One region of the Aequorivita sp. IT1183 genome, then DNA from elsewhere that is predicted to be linked to it. Evidence: riboswitches for the same ligand, from Rfam matches in the RefSeq annotation. Region 1 holds a riboswitch; the other holds the start of a gene.

Region 1 (8,259 bases):
TCCTAAAATAACTATACAGGTTAAAGAATAAATCCTAATATAGTTATACAAATGTAACTGATAATCCTAAAAGAACTATACATCTGTTTTTTCATAGTTAAAATACTCTCGCAGCCTTAGTTGCTTAGCTATTTAGAGGAAACTGCTTTATGTTTTGAAGATTTAAATTATGAGGGGCTAAATTATTAGATTACCGCAATACATTCCATTGCTTTTGCTGTTTTAAAAGGCGTGAATGTATTGTTTAATTCATTGCCGAAATGTATTCCTAACCAGACACTTATGGCAACATCTGTTGGAAGGGGTTTTATGATTGGCGTATTTAGTTGTAGGCTAATTTCAGGATGTTCAATGTTACATAATAACGGAGGGGTTTCTACAGTATTACCTAAGGCATTGACCGCTGGATGATCTAGTGTGTACTTTTGAGTTTTGGGACTACATTTAATTGCAGAAACCAAGCTTATGGCAGCTGTAAGCTTGAAATGTGATGCAGATTTAGGGTATTTATTCAGGTCTAGATGGCTGCTATTTTCAATTTTGATAGTAACTAGTGAACGGTCGCTATTTACTAAAACAGTTGTTTTTGCGGTGTAAATTTGGTTAAATATTTGCTTTTCATCTAGTTGCAACCCAATAAGGGCTTCGGGATAATTAAAAACGTTTGCCACTCTTCGTCCCTTGATGCCCCTACCCTTATGTATTATTTTACGACAGCGGCCGGTAAGGCGACTTGTAAAATAACTATCCTTAAAGGTTCTCAAATTTCCCTGTAAGCCGGTATAAATGGATTTTGCGAGCATATTTGCGCCAGCAAATTCCGTTACATTAGCTTTTACGGTAGCGAAACGAGGATCGTATAAAATTTGATCTCTTGTAGGAGGCGATGATTTACGTTTAATGTATTCTCCATTTAGCATATAGTAGGTAAAACCTTTAATGGTACCGATTATCCTTAGTTTTGAAAACAATCCGAATGACATTGTGTTGATTTTAAGGTGATTATATAGCTAAGATAAAAAAAATAATTTTAAGTTTGATGGTGGTAGGTGCTGGCATCTTGGGGTTGCCGCGGTCGTACCTCCCTCGCAATGACCCCTTCGACTCCGCTCAAGGCAGGCTTGGGTTGTGATTTTCATAAAAATCTATTAGATTTATTACTGTGAAAATTTCGCATGTATATATGATGACCAATAAAAATAACACTGTTATCTATACTGGTGTTACTTCTAATCTTGTTAAGCGTGTTTACCAACATAAAAACAAGACCTATAAGGGGTTTACGAGTCGGTATAATTGTGATAAATTGGTTTTTTATAAAGAGTTCACCTCTATAACTGAGGCTATTGCTTTTATAAAGAAAATAAAAGCGGGAAGCCGAAAAGATAAGGAGCGGCTAATTAATACCATGAATCTGAATTGGGATGATCTTTCAGATGGAGGTGTGTTGTGATGGTGGTAGGTGTTTGCATATTGAGGTTGCCGCGGTCGTGCCTCCCTCGCAATGACTGAGTTTGTGATGGTGGTAGGTGCTGGCATCGAGAGGTTGCCGCGGTCGTGCCTCCCTCGCAATGACTGAGTTTGTGATGGTGGTAGATAGTGGCCTGAAGAGGTTGCTGCGACCTTCGTTTCGGTGCTTAGAGTAAAATGACTGTGTTTTAAACAAAGAAATAGCTTACATATCTATTTTTTCAATCTGTAAGCCTAGAATAATAATGTCAAAAATTAATGAAGAAATGTGTTGTTTTTTACCTCAGTTCTTTGTTGGCAATAGTAATTTGTTACTCTTTTGTTTTTTTAATTGGTTTAAATCCGCAGTAAATTACCTGTTTTTTTTGGTCTTCAATTTTTTCTATTTTGTTAGAATTTGCGTTTACAAAAAAACTTTGTTCGGAATATTCATACCATTCCTCAAAGTCAATTTCCTGCTTTTCGCTCACATTAAAATCTTCTTGGATTAACCAACAAAATGAATTTACTTCATCTAAATACGATAACTCGATAAAATCTACTTTTTTATCCTTAAATCGCTCATCCGATTTTACTTTTTCTAATGCGAGACAAGGTTCAATCAGGTTTTCAAATTTAGGATTGAGTGAGAAGTCAGGAAATTTGTTTTCAGAAATCATTTTTCCGTTCTTGTCAAATTCCAATCCAAATGCGTATTTAAATCCGTTATTCCGATAAGTGTAGAGAATCCAATAAGTAACATTGTAGTTCGACAATTCATAAAATTCGGGTTTGTCATATTCCGCTTTTACTGAATCCAGATAGTTTACTTGAAATTCGCCCATTTCCAATTTATTGTAAAAGTCAGCATTTGCACGTGTAATAATATATTCTTTTGCTTTTTTTAGAACAAAGTCAGAATACTTCTCAATATTTTTAACATCGTATGGGTAAAAAGTATTTTCTCTCTCAATTGAATCTTTATGTTTTATTTCAAATGGAATATAGTTTTTTGTACGTGACATATAAGTTCCACCTAATTCCAGTTTATCAATATCATCACATTGAGCGAATCCATTGATTGAAATTAGAAAAATTATTAATATGCTAAAAGTTTGTTTCATTATTATTGCCAACATGCGGATAAAAACTATATAGTGTTTATTCCAATTATATAATTAGATTAATATTTCTAAATGTAACAAAAACAAAAACCCACCAAGTACGGAAAACCGTAAAGGGGGTATATTTAATCGGGGAGAGTTTCAAATATAGGATTTATTTTTAATGCTGGAAGCTTTAGGCTATTGGTTTTGAAAATAAGTGAATATGTGAGTTTATGATTAAGTAAATGTGGGGGTTTAGAATTATCAGTTTTGGGTGGTGGTCGCTCGTCGTTCGAACCTCCTCCTTAACTTCTTCCCAAAAACTCACTTTTTGGAAAGCACAACTGAACATGACCAAACCAACACCCGAACAAAACCCCAATAAAACGAACTAAAACTTTGATTGGGTTTGATTGGTTCCAATTTGTGTTGATTTGCGCTAATCTGTGTTGATTCGGTTTATCCATTTGGGAAATAATAGCGACAAAATTTGTTATTCCCAATGTGCTCTATAGTTTATATTCCTTTTGTTTGATGTAACAAATAGGTCTCGACTGCGCTCGACCGGACAATGGAGCCAGGTGTAGTACTATTCACGATAGCAAGGAGCATCATCAGATTGCCGCGCTTTGCTCGCAATGACGGTTCATTCAATCATCATCCCTATCGTTTTGGCCAAGGAGTTTACGACTGTTGTAATCTGCACTAATTTAGTTCCATTCATGTTTAGTTCCATTAATGACAGCAAGTGGCCTTATAGGATTGCCTCGCTTCGGTCGCAATGACGACCCATTGATGTGAGTGCCGTGCTTCGGTCGCAATGTCGGTTTAAGTGATATTAAAAATCATAACTACTTTTCTTGTATCTCATCATTTGGGGGATATGAATCATTCTGAAAATCCATAAATTGGAAGTAGATTTCTCCAAGTAAAAATTTTATTTGGCCATCTGTCAGGTTCTCAAGTTGAACCTGCATTTTTTCATCTTCTATTAAATAAGTCAAAAATCTTCCTAATATTTCTTCATCAATATTTAGATTATTAAGCATATAATGGCTGTAATTTTCTTCTAATAGAATCAAATTCGCCGTTTTCTTTTCAAATTGGATGTATTTCTTGAGGCGTTTTGTTCTTCCACTTATAGCATTTATGATTGGATCTACTTGTAAAGAACCGCCTAGAAGTCCCAAGAGATGGATAGGTTTAAAATCCCCCGCGGTGTATAATCTTCTTTCATTTGTAGATAAGGGTTTAATTTTCTTATTAATAATTCCCAAACTTACTGCGTCAAATTTGGATTTTGATATAATAGAAACTTCATCCAATTCATTAATTCTATTAAATATTGAATACGGAGGGAAAACGTTAGAATCTGCAGCATTTATTGAATCCTCAATTTTTTTAATTTTTATAAGAGAATCTTTCGCCTTCAAATCCTTGTTAATAGTATCATGAACTTGTAATCGATTTTCAATAATTTCTTTATTCTGAGAAAAAGAATAGGCCGAGTAAAAGATCAAGAAAAAGGTAAATGTGAACTTCATTCTAAATTTGAATATGTATAATAAAGTTGGTTAAATGCAGTAGGAATGACGGTTATCTCCACTCGTACTCATTGTTTAATACATTATTAGCGTTCAAACCAGCCACCCATCTCCCACTCCTCCGAAACACTTACTAAGGAGAGTTCCATAAAACTTCGCATCCCCTCTCGAGCGCTGGCGCCTGTACTGAGCAGGACTGTAATGCGGTATTCTGCCCCCAGGTGTAGTTCTTTTTATGACAACAAATAGCCTCAAAGGTTTAATTACGTTAAGCTTCGATTTGCGATGGCTTATAGACCTAGCAATGAAGACATCATTGATACGATTGCTTCGCTGCTTTCCACTGCCATTGGAAGTGGGAGGAGTTTTTTTAGCGGGTTGCTAAATAAGGGGCTTTTTAATTTCAAAAGGAGGTCTCGACTGCGCTCGACCGGACAATGGAGTCAGGTGTAGTACTATTCATGATAGCAAGTAGCCTCATGAGGTTGCCGCGCTTCGCTCGCAATGACGGTTCATTCAATCATCATCCGAATCGTTTTGGCCAAGGAGTTTACGGATTAAAAAAGAAAACCTAGAACCTACAAATACAATTCATAAATTCATCTCTAGCTAGTAATCAAATTTCCATACCTTTGTTCCGTATTTGGTTTGTATCTGAAAAATTTCAGAACAATTAAAAGGGAAATAGGTGAAAATTGATGAAGCCGCCGGTTGAAAAACCAAGTCTTCTTAAATCTTTAAATCCTATGCTGTTCCCGCAACTGTAAGCTTTGTCCGCCTAAGGCGGATGCCTGTAATTAAAAACTTCAAAATAATCCACTGTCTACCTTGGTTGATGGGAAGGAAAATTACAGGACGCAAGCCAGGAGACCTGCCAAATTGCAATAATTTAAAAAACGCTGGCTTTCGGGTAAAAGGCTTTAAGTTTATGATTTTATTTATAGCTTCTTACTGCTCTTATTTAACCCAGACTTCTCAAGGGACAAGTGTTCTTGTCGGCATTTCATTTTTTAAACACATCCATTATGGCGAAATATAATTTATGGCATATGGCGGGCCTGGATATTTTCTTAGAGTCTCTAAACGACCAAGAGCTTAAAAAGTACACAACAAATCTGGCACCGCAATCCAATGCATCTCCTTTAATAAGTTGGCGGGATACTGCAGATTTTTTTGCACCAAGAGAGCCTTTAAATTCGCTGGAAAAAGATAGAATTACATTAGAGTTAATGGAAAGTCAATTTCAATGGAAAACAGACTTTAACGAAATATTGAAGCATCCATACGACGCATTGATTGTAACCAACTCGCTGCAAACGATACTGTGGACCAATCCTGGGTTCTTTAAAATGACAGGCTATCAAGCCAGTTATGCACTTGGAAAAAAACCTTCTTTTTTGCAAGGGGATCAAACTTCAAAAGAAACCAAGGAACTTATAAAGGAAAATCTTTTAAAAGAGATACCCTTCACTTCAAAAATACTGAACTATAAAAAAAACCAAGAAGAATACTGGTGTAAAATACAAATCTTCCCAATGCAAACTAAGAAAGGTATTACCCATTATTTGGCATTGGAAACTGAACTATTATGAACGTAAAAGAAAGAATTTTAAAATCAGAAACCCGCATATTTAAAGCGGTTTTCCCAAATACAACCAATCATTACGACACGCTTTTTGGCGGTACCGCTATGCAGTTTATGGATGAGGTTGCGTTTATCACTGCCACACGCTATAGTAGGCAAAGAATGGTAACAGTTTCTTCAGACCGCATCGATTTTACAAAACCCATTCCTGCAGGAACCATTGTAGAATTGGTGGGGCAAGTTGTGCATTTGGGAACAACGAGCCTTAAGGTGAAAGTTGAAATATTTGTTGAGGAAATGTATTCTTACAGTCGGGAAAAAGCGGTAAGTGGAGTATTCACCTTTGTTGCGATTGATGAAAATAAAAATCCTATTAAATTAATATAATAGGCCTTTTCACTAACATTCATCCTATACCCTGCCCACGTGGGTGTCTCTCCCGTGTTCTCTGAAATGTATCACGCTTACTGATAGGAATACCCAACAATTACTCAATATTGACCAGCTGCTAAAACGGCGTCGGTGGAAACACGGATTAATCAAAGAAAACTGTGTGGCCGACACAGGCTACAGTAGTGGCGAAGATGTATTCTATAGAAAACCGCTAAACCTATTACCGCTCGCTATCAAAAATCTCCTTTACAGCCATTCTATATTTTACAGGATTGGCGGCTTTTTTGATCTTTTTATAGGTTTTTTGCGGATTCGAAAAAGATTGCGAAAAATATTCCCAGAAACCTAACATCTTCATTTTAATTGGTGTTGGCCCAGATAAAATTGCATCGTATTGTTGGTAGATTTCGTCGTGAAAAGCTTCAAATAAATCCCAGCGATTTTCAGGATAGTCTGTAGTATTGTTTTTTATCATACTCGGTAAAAACGGATCGGCAATTAAGCCACGACCAATCATAAAATGATCAATACTTGGGAAACGCTCCTGCATTTTCTTAAACTGTGCCACCGTGGTAATATCGCCGTTATAATACAGTTTGTGTTTTGCGGCGTCAACACATTTTTGAAAAGCGTCTAAATCTACGCCGCCTTTATATAATTGTTTTCCAAGACGCGCGTGTATAGCAACGTTTTTAAGCGGATATTTATCGAGAATAGGAAAAGTGTGCAGAATTTCGTCACTATGCTCATACCCCATCCGCATTTTCATTGAGACCAAAATATCGGTTTCATTGTGAACACGTTTTAAAATAGCATCTATTTTATTGAAATCGCAAATTAAACCAGAACCCATGCCACGATTTGTAACCATTGGGTACGGACAACCTAAATTCCAGTTTAGCTCTTTATAACCAAATTGTTGCACGTATTTAGCAACAAAAATAAACTCGTCGGCATCATTTGTAATTATCTGAGGAATAACTTCTAAAGTAGCGTTGTTCTCTGGTAATAAATCGCGCTCGTATGATTGCTTCACTTCCATCTTGCCATTTAAACGAATATAGGGCGCATAGAAAGTATCTATACCTCCAAAATATTTGTTTTGTGCATTCCTAAAATGAAAAGTGGTAAATCCCTGTAATGGCGAAGATAAAAGTGTAAAACTCATAGTTTATTTGCTGGGGCAAATATAAGCGAATTGTTTATTGGTTTTGATTTTTATATAATCCTAATACAAGACTATTGTAAAGCGATAAGAGATTTGAGTTGAGATTTTAAAATCGTTTTTGGAATAAGGTTTTAGAAGAAAAGAAAGTCAATTGATTTTTCCTCTAAAAATAGAAAAACACATTCCACTCAATTAAACCACCCTCAAATAGTATCTTTGCCATAATTAATATAAATGGTGCATTAAACTGCCATCTCAATACTATCTATGCCTTTTAAAAAATTACATCCTGAAATACAAGAGCGACTTGAAACTCTAGAAATAACGACCCCTACTCCTTTTCAGAGCAACAGTATTCCTGTAATAAAAAGTGGTACTAATGTGTATTGCATCGCTCCATCAGATAGTGGGAAAACCACCACGCTTATCCTAACAACGATGCACGCTTTAAAGTGCAGAGAGATCGGGAATGCCCCAAGGGCGGTAGTTCTGGTAGAAAATAAGGAAAAGGCAATGGAGTTGTACGATGCATTTTTATTGTACACTAAATATACTTCGTTACGTGTTTATGTGGGCTATGAAGAGCTTCACAACGATGTGCAAAAATCTGAGATTGCAATGGGAGTCGACATACTTATTTCTACGCCTAAGTCTATGAACAAGTTGTTTTTAACCAATGGCGTAAGTATCGCAGATTTAAAGATATTTAGTATTGACGACGCCGAGTTTTTAATTCAGAAGTCGTCGTATTCGGCTATTATGTCTATTGCACAAAGTATTCAAAGATGCCAGTATGTGCTGTATATTGAAAAAATGCACCCGATGCTTAAGCGTTTTGAGTCGTATTTTATGGAGTTTTCTAAAAAGGTTACTCTAAAAAATTAAAAGGTCTCTGTTTTCATAAATTACTATGGCCTAAAGCAACATCTTGTTATACTCACTTTAGTTTCAAAAAGAACAATTGAACTGTAAGACACAAATACTGTGTGCTTTACGAATTTGCTTTACTTTCTT
Region 2 (8,259 bases), on a different contig from region 1:
CAAAATAACCAACAGATGCTTCGAGGCCGTAATTTCGTGTTTTACTAATATTTATAGGCTCCCAAACATTGCCGCTGGCAGGAACCCATTTTATTAAATCTTCGGAAGAGATATAGAATGCCGCAAAATCTGCTTTCAAATTTCCAACGGAAAACTCCTGCCCCAATTCAATTTGATATGAAGTTTCTGGCTGCAAATTTAAATTGCCACCTGCGTACCAAAACAAATCATTAAAGGTTGGCACGCGATAGTTCTTTGAACCGTTTATACGAAGCGCATACTTTTCTGAAAGTCGCCATTTAGCATCAGCCGAAAAAAGAAATGGGTTGTCAAAATCATTCAGAAATTCTTTTCTAAAATTTAAACCGTAGCTAAAATCTTTCGAAATTTTATGATTTAACAGAATTACAGCAGCTAAAGTTTTTCGCAAATTCTCACCCACGTTGTCTCCAGTGGCATTTATGTATGTGTATTCAACTTTTGCGTTTAGCCGAAGTTTTTCCCGAAGAAAAACTTCAGATTGCAGGGCACTTATAAATGTGTTCGCACTGCCCTCGTCAAACAAAGGTTTTTCACTATTTGGATAATAGCGGTATTGTTCAAAAAGATGCGCAACGCTAGCTTTTGTTGTAAATAACCCAATTCTTTGCTGCAATTGCCAAAGGTTACGTGTTGCAATATCTTTATAACCGTCCTTGCCGATAGTATTTAAACTGCCAGAAAAATTACGGTCGTTATAGGTGTATTCAGAATTCCACGTAGCAACGCCATTCTTCAATTTTTTGGCACCATTTACATTAGCTGCTAAGCGCAGAAATTCACCGTGTTGATTTTTTTGGTTTTTACCCACATAATCGTAATCGTTATCAGAACTAGTAAAATCTACGCCTACATTTAAATAAAGGTTATCCCAAGATTGAGTAGTGGTTGCATTTCCGCCAATTGTAGAAAAACTTCCGTAACGAAGTCCGATTGCAGTAGTATCAATCTTTTCGAAGGTATATGTGTTGTTTAAATGAATACTTCCGCCAACGGCACCGCTGCCGTATTGCACACCGCCGCCACCGCTTCTTATTGCAATTTCATTGTAATTTAAAGGTGAAATAGTATTGAAATCTGTCTGTCCCGTAAAAACCGAATTTATATTGATGCCGTTCCAAACCACAGCAGTTTGAGCGGCGTTTGTTCCACGGAAAGAGGGAGATGAAACCATTCCGAAACCATTTTCTTTAAAGTAGATTGAAGTATTGTAGCGAAGCGTTTCAGTTAAAGAAGTGGCATTTCTTTCAACAACAGAATCATTGAGTTTTTCTAGTTTGAACCCTTTTGAAAAATGAATGAGTTTTGCATCGGTAAGCATCACTTCCGGCAATTGCTGAATGCTATCCAGTTGCGCGTAGGCAGAAACCGTACACAGCAAAAAAAATAAAATAATATGGATACTAGTTTGTTTCATAATTCAACCTTTATCCCGAAAGTTTGATATTTTTAAATTATGAATCTGGCAGGTCTCCTGGCTTGTCTTTTGTGCTACCTTCCCATCAGCCTATGACTGACAGTGGTTTTTGAAGTTATGCACGCCCAAAATATATTGGGACGACTTACAGTTGCGGGAACAGCTTCGGGTTTTAACCGAATTCCCTTTTAAAAGCATTTTCCAGTGTGGAAAACTGCTTACCAAAATTCATCGCAAAAATAGACTTTAAATACTAGTACACCCAAACAAAACCATTATTTTTGGGGATGCAAAAATTTGTCTTCATTATAAGTTGCTTCCTTTTTTTTACCGCTTGTAAAAACACCAATAACGATATTCAATCATCCGATACCTCAAATGCTGAAGGAATATTGACGGATATAAAATACGCCAAAGGTTTTGAGATAGCCACTTTTGACGGTTACAAAACCATCACCCTAAAAAACCCGTGGCCCGGAACCGAGAAAACATTTACGTATGCTTTAGTTGAAAAAAACGGTGCGATTCAAAATCCTGAAAAGTATGACGCAGTAGTTGAAATACCAGTTAAACGAATTGTTGTTACTTCCACCACACACATTCCTTCTTTGGAAATGTTGGGGGAAATTGAAACATTGGTCGGTTTTCCTAATCTCAACTATATTTCTTCGGAAAAAACACGACAACTAATTGTAGCCGAAAAAGTAAAAGAGCTCGGTAAAAACGAAGATATCAACACCGAAATTTTAATCGAATTAAATCCCGAAGCAGTAATTGGTTTTGCGGTTGACGGAAATAATTCTGCTTTTGCCACCATTCAGAATACAGAGATTCCTGTGCTTTATAATTCAGATTGGACAGAAACTTCACCTTTGGGAAAAGCAGAATGGATTAAATTTTTTGGAGTACTTTTCAATAAAGAAAAAGAAGCAGATAGTATTTTTAAAACTATTGAAACCGATTATAACGCTGCTAAGAAAATTGCTTCCAAAGCAAAAGAAACCCCCACAGTTATTAGCGGGGCAATGTACAAAGACGTTTGGTATATGCCGCAGGGTGATAGTTGGGGCGCACAATTTATAGACGATGCCAATGGTGATTATCTTTGGAAAGATTCAGAAGGCACTGGCAGCCTCGCATTAAATTTAGAATCTGTTTTGGAGAAAGGCCAAAATGCAGCATATTGGATAGGTCCCGGACAATTTACAAGCCTAGACGAGATGAAAAATGCGAGCCAAGTATATGCCCAATTTGAAGCGTATAAAACTGCAAACGTTTATTCTTACAGTATGAAAAAAGGCGAAACGGGCGGTGTGATTTATTATGAATTGGCACCCAATCGTCCAGATTTGGTTTTAAAAGATTTAATTAAAATTCTACACCCAGAGTTGTTTCCGGAGCACCAATTTTACTTTTTTGATAAATTGAATTAATGCAAACTACCCAAACATTTCGCCTTCAATTTGCGGTGCTATTTATAGCGCTCATTGCTGCGTTTTTGGTGAATTTGAGCATCGGATCGGTTTCAATTCCTATTGATGAAATTATTTCTGTCTTCATTGGCAACGGTGCTTCTAAAGAAACTTGGCGCTATATATTGATGGATTACAGACTACCAAAAGCAATTACAGCAATACTTGCCGGTGGCGGTTTGGCTGTTTCGGGATTGCTAATGCAGACCTTGTTTCGCAACCCGTTGGCCGGTCCTTTTGTTTTAGGATTGAGCAGCGGCGCGAGCCTGGGTGTTGCCATTTTAATATTGGGTGCAAGTACCTTTGGCGGAATTTTTGGAACTTTACTACTAAGTCAATGGAGCCTTGTCGTGGCTTCGGCATTAGGTAGCTTTTTAGTCCTTTTAGCCGTTTTGGCGGTAACTTTCAGAATAAAAGACACCATGGCAATTTTAATAATTGGTTTAATGTTTGGCAGTGTTACTACCGCTGTGGTTTCGGTTTTGTCTTATTTCAGTAATGCAGAACAGCTTCAGCAATACATTTTTTGGTCTTTTGGAAGTTTGGGAAATCAATCGTGGCAAGGCGTATTAATTTTAGGAATTTGCTTTTTAGCAGGTTTAACATTGAGTGTTTTCAGCAGTAAATCTTTAAACGGTTTACTTTTAGGTGAAAATTATGCGAAAAGCATGGGCTTACACATTAAAAGAACAACCTTCATAATAATTTTGGCAACTAGTATTTTAGCAGGAAGTATTACGGCTTTTGTTGGGCCAATTGCCTTTGTAGGGCTTGCGGTGCCACATTTGGTGCGTCAGTTTTATAAAACCTCAAACCATTTCGTCTTATTGCCCGCGGTTCTCATTTGCGGAAGTTTGCTGCTGCTGATTTGTGATACCGTGGCACAATTACCTTTTAGCGAATTTACGTTGCCCATTAATGCAATCACTTCGCTTATTGGTGCGCCGGTTGTAATTTGGTTGTTGGTTCGAAAACGAAAACTTTTCTTTTAATGAATTCAGAAGAAAAAAATATCATTTTAGAAGTACGTAACCTCTCTGTGGGTTACTCAAAAAAAGGAAGCGATTCTGTGATTGCTGATGCAATCAATTTTTCAATCTTAAAAGGTGAATTAGTTGGTTTGGTTGGCGCAAACGGAATTGGAAAATCTACATTACTACGCACATTAACGGGAATGCAGGTCGCTTTAAATGGCGACGTTTTTCTGAATAGTAAACGCTTAAACAAATATTCTTCCTTTCAACTCGCCACACAATTAAGTGTAGTTTTAACCGAAGCGCCCGCCTCAAAAAATCTTTCGGTTTTAGAAATGGTTTCGTTGGGAAGGCAACCGTATACTAATTGGATTGGCTCTCTTTCCGAAGAAGATAATAAAGCAATTCGTTTTGCTTTGGAAGCCACAGACACCGCTACCCTCGCCCACCGAAAATGTTTTGAATTAAGCGACGGACAGATGCAACGTGTGGCGATTGCACGGGCTTTGGCGCAGGATACGCCAATTATTATTCTAGATGAACCCACAACCCATTTAGACATTTATCACCGTGCATATGTTCTAAAATTACTGAAGAAACTAGCTTCAGAAACTCAGAAAACTATTTTCTTTTCAACCCACGAAATAGATTTAGCCATTCAACTTACAGACAAAATGTTGGTAATGGCAACGAACGAAACTTATTTTGACGATCCCTGTAAACTGATTGAAGCAGGAAGATTTGATGCACTTTTCCCCAAAGAAACTATAGATTTTGATGGAAAAACTGGTCGGTTTACCATTCGCAAATAGATATATTTACTTTAAATTTTACTGTAATGAACGAAACATTTCTATACCTCTTATTGGCTGCAATAAGCATTTTAATTGGAGCGTTTTTAGGTAATTACTTTGCGCGTTTAAAAAGTAAAACTGAAACTAGCAAACTAGAAGCGCAGCTTGAAAATGCGCAATTTCAAGAGAATAAACTAAACGAGCGATTTGAGAAAGCTTTGCGCGAAGGTGAAGCAATTAGGAAGGAAAAAGAATTTCTCAACATGGAACTTACGCGGCGAAATTCAGAATTTAATAATCTTGAGATTCGCAACCGCGAACAGAAAGAAGAAGTTGAAAAACTGCAGGAAAAATTCACAAAGGAATTTGAAAACCTTGCGAATAAAATTTTGGATGAAAAATCTACAAAATTCACCAAACAGAATAAAGATAGTTTGGAGATAATTTTGAATCCACTTCAAGAAAAAATAAAAAGCTTCGAAAAACGGGTTGAAGATACCCATAAAGAGAGCATTGATCGCCACGCAATGCTTCGTCAGCAAATTATCGGTCTTAAAGAATTGAACGAGCAGATGAGCAAAGAAGCTACTAATCTAACAAGAGCACTGAAAGGCGATAGCAAAATTCAGGGTAATTGGGGTGAATTAGTTTTGGAGCGCGTGCTGGAAAAAAGCGGACTGGAAAAAGACCGGGAATATTTTGTGCAAAACAGTTTTACCACAGAAGAAGGCCGCCGAGTACTGCCCGATGTTGTGCTGCACTTGCCCGATAATAAAAAGATGATAATTGATTCAAAAGTTTCACTTGTTGCGTACGAGCGCTTTGTGAACGAAGATGATGAAGATTTGCGCGCCCGCTTTTTGAAGGAACACATTGCTTCACTTAAGAAACATATTGAACAATTAAGCGCTAAAAACTATCACACGCTCTACGAAATAGAAAGTCCAGATTTCGTGCTACTTTTTGTTCCAATAGAACCCGCTTTTGCTGTGGCAATTAACCAAGACAATAATATTTATAATCAGGCTTTCGAAAAAAATATAGTTATAGTTACACCTTCAACGTTACTTGCCACATTGCGTACTGTGGACAGTATGTGGACCAATGAAAAGCAACAACAAAACGCCATTGAAATTGCCACGCAAGCCGGCCGTCTTTATGATTCTTTCGTGAATTTAACCAACGATCTTTTAAAAGTTGGGGCGCAATTAAATACTGTACAAGGAAGTTATGACGGCGCAATGAAAAAACTTACCGGACAAGGAAATCTAGTTTCAAGAGTAGAAAAACTGAAAAAACTTGGCGCTAAAGCCAATAAAAGCATTGACGATAAATTGCTGAATAAAGCCCTAAATAATGGGGATGAAGACTAATAAAATAATGATATATTTACCCTTTCAAAATTAAAAAACCCCAAATTAAATGAAATCAAAATTACTCCTTCTAACTATTTTATTCTCAGCAATTACCGCCTTTTCACAAACTAATTTTGAACCAGGTTATATTATTCAAACCAATGGTACAAAAGTAGATTGCTTAATAAAAAATGAAGACTGGAAAGGAAGTCCGACTACATTTATTTATAAACTTGGGGAAAATGGGGAGACTAAAATAGGAACTCTTGCCAATGTAAATGAATTTGGTTCCGGCCAATCTTTTAAATACGTAAAAGCAACGATTAAAGTAGACCAATCTAGCGATAATATAAATTCTCTTACGGATAATCGCAATCCTGAGATGAAAGAAGAAACACTTTTTCTAAAAACATTGGTGGAGGGTAAAGCATCACTTTATTTCACTTCAAGAGAAAACATATCGCTTTATTTTTATAGTAAAGATGGCGGAAAAATAGAACAGCTAATTTATAAAAGATATATGGTTACCCGAACTAAAATGGGTAAAAACGAACGCTATAAACAACAACTTGCTACAGATTTAAACTGTACTTCCTTAAATGAGAATAGTTATGAAAGCCTTCAATACAAACACTCTAATTTGGTTAATATAATTACTAAATATAACAAATGCGAAAATGCTGAAACTATCGAATTCAAAAAGAATTCGCAGAAAGCTAAATTTAATTTAAGCATACGTCCGGGGGTAACTTTTTCTTCTTTTTCAATGCAAAGAAGAGGTGATGAACAATTAAACTTTGACAGCAACACCGGTCTAAGAATTGGCTTAGAAGCAGAGTATGTACTTCCCTTTAATAATGGTAAATGGTCTATTTTTATTGAACCAACTTACCGAAACTATAAAGCCGAGATGGAATATCTGTATGTAGATATGCTTACATTTCAGCGATACACACTTATATCGGTAAATTACGAATCTATTGAGCTTCCGATAGGTGGGCGTCATTATATGTATTTAAATAAAAACGCAGCATTTTTTATTGATGCTGCAGTTATAATGGATTTAACAACGCTGGGGTCTGAAGTAAATTCAAGTAATGAAACCAGCTACGATCTTAATGTTATGGCTGATGCTGCGGTCGCTTTCGGGGTAGGATTTAGATTTAAAGATAAATACAGCATAGAAGCTAGGTACCACAGTTCGCGTAAGCTTTTAAACTACGACAATATAGATTCAGCATATAATTCATTTGCCATAATTGCTGGGTTCAATTTTCTATAAAAGCTGCGGATAAATTGATTATTTTTAGAGAATGAAAAAAGTTCTCTTTATAATCCTAGGAAGTATTTTGGCTTTGTATCTACTTTACTTCGCCTTTGTCTATTTTGTGCCTTACAGTGAAGGAACACGCGCAGGCGAGCTAATAAAGTTCAGTCATCGCGGAGTGGTTATTAAAACTTGGGAAGGCGAAATAAGCCAAGGTATTAGCGGCGCGCAGATTTTTTCCTTTTCAGTTTTGGACCAAGATAAGGACGTTATTAAAAATTTAAAGAAATTCCAGGGTAACTATGTGAAGGTTACTTATATTGAACGATTTGCAAGCTTTGCAATTTGGGGTGAGACAAATTATTTTATTACCGATGTTGAATTAGAAAATTCGCCTCACTTCAATCGAAATTAAATTAGGCTAACTTTCCCGAATTACTTTTTGGCGATTTTTAGGGTGGTTTGCATATTTTTTGAAATAACTTTCACAAAATACAAACCACTATTTAACCTGCTCATATCCACTTGGGTTACTTTGCCCATTCCTTTTCCTTCCGAAACAAGTGTACCCAATACATTATAAACTTGGTAGCTATCAATTTTGAAAATAGAAGAAATAGTAAGATTATTTTTTACCGGATTGGGGTAGAAATTTAGATTTTTTACAAACTTATCTTCAGTAGAAAGCTTGTTAACAACCGTAACTTTGCCGTGCATTAAAGGGTTCGAATCGTTTTGGTACTCCGTTACCCCTGTTTTTGAAAAAGTATACGAAAAGTCGTTATTCACGTCTTTTAATGTACCGCTATCAAAATATTCACTTCCGTTGGGAAGGGCAGTCACACTTTTTTGAGAAGCATCGGTCCACGTCCATAGAACGGTGTCGCCAACCTCAATTGTTGGACTGGCAACAGATTCGTTAATCCCTTGTTCCCACGCAA

The links. Region 1 has a riboswitch for cobalamin ahead of AC3RVF_RS15005 (PAS domain-containing protein). Riboswitches for the same ligand answer to the same signal wherever they lie in the genome.
Region 2: it holds a riboswitch for cobalamin, as region 1 does, so the genes downstream of both, AC3RVF_RS07515 (TonB-dependent receptor) here and AC3RVF_RS15005 (PAS domain-containing protein) in region 1, are expected to answer to the same signal.

The regions. Positions count from the first base shown of each region.
Region 1 covers NZ_JBYRHS010000007.1:98,555-106,813, reverse strand. The annotation lists gene AC3RVF_RS15025 (hypothetical protein) at 186-983, opposite strand; gene AC3RVF_RS15020 (GIY-YIG nuclease family protein) at 1,184-1,453, shown strand; gene AC3RVF_RS15015 (hypothetical protein) at 1,782-2,573, opposite strand; gene AC3RVF_RS15010 (hypothetical protein) at 3,407-4,099, opposite strand; cobalamin riboswitch at 4,727-4,992, shown strand; gene AC3RVF_RS15005 (PAS domain-containing protein) at 5,125-5,691, shown strand; gene AC3RVF_RS15000 (acyl-CoA thioesterase) at 5,688-6,071, shown strand; gene AC3RVF_RS14995 (tRNA dihydrouridine synthase) at 6,298-7,245, opposite strand; gene AC3RVF_RS14990 (DEAD/DEAH box helicase) at 7,513-8,130, shown strand.
Region 2 covers NZ_JBYRHS010000003.1:422,448-430,706, forward strand. The annotation lists gene AC3RVF_RS07515 (TonB-dependent receptor) at 1-1,456, opposite strand, end outside; cobalamin riboswitch at 1,487-1,698, opposite strand; gene AC3RVF_RS07520 (ABC transporter substrate-binding protein) at 1,744-2,889, shown strand; gene AC3RVF_RS07525 (FecCD family ABC transporter permease) at 2,889-3,920, shown strand; gene AC3RVF_RS07530 (ABC transporter ATP-binding protein) at 3,920-4,714, shown strand; gene AC3RVF_RS07535 (DNA recombination protein RmuC) at 4,741-6,069, shown strand; gene AC3RVF_RS07540 (porin family protein) at 6,119-7,333, shown strand; gene AC3RVF_RS07545 (6-phosphogluconate dehydrogenase) at 7,365-7,733, shown strand; gene AC3RVF_RS07550 (T9SS type A sorting domain-containing protein) at 7,754-8,259, opposite strand, start outside.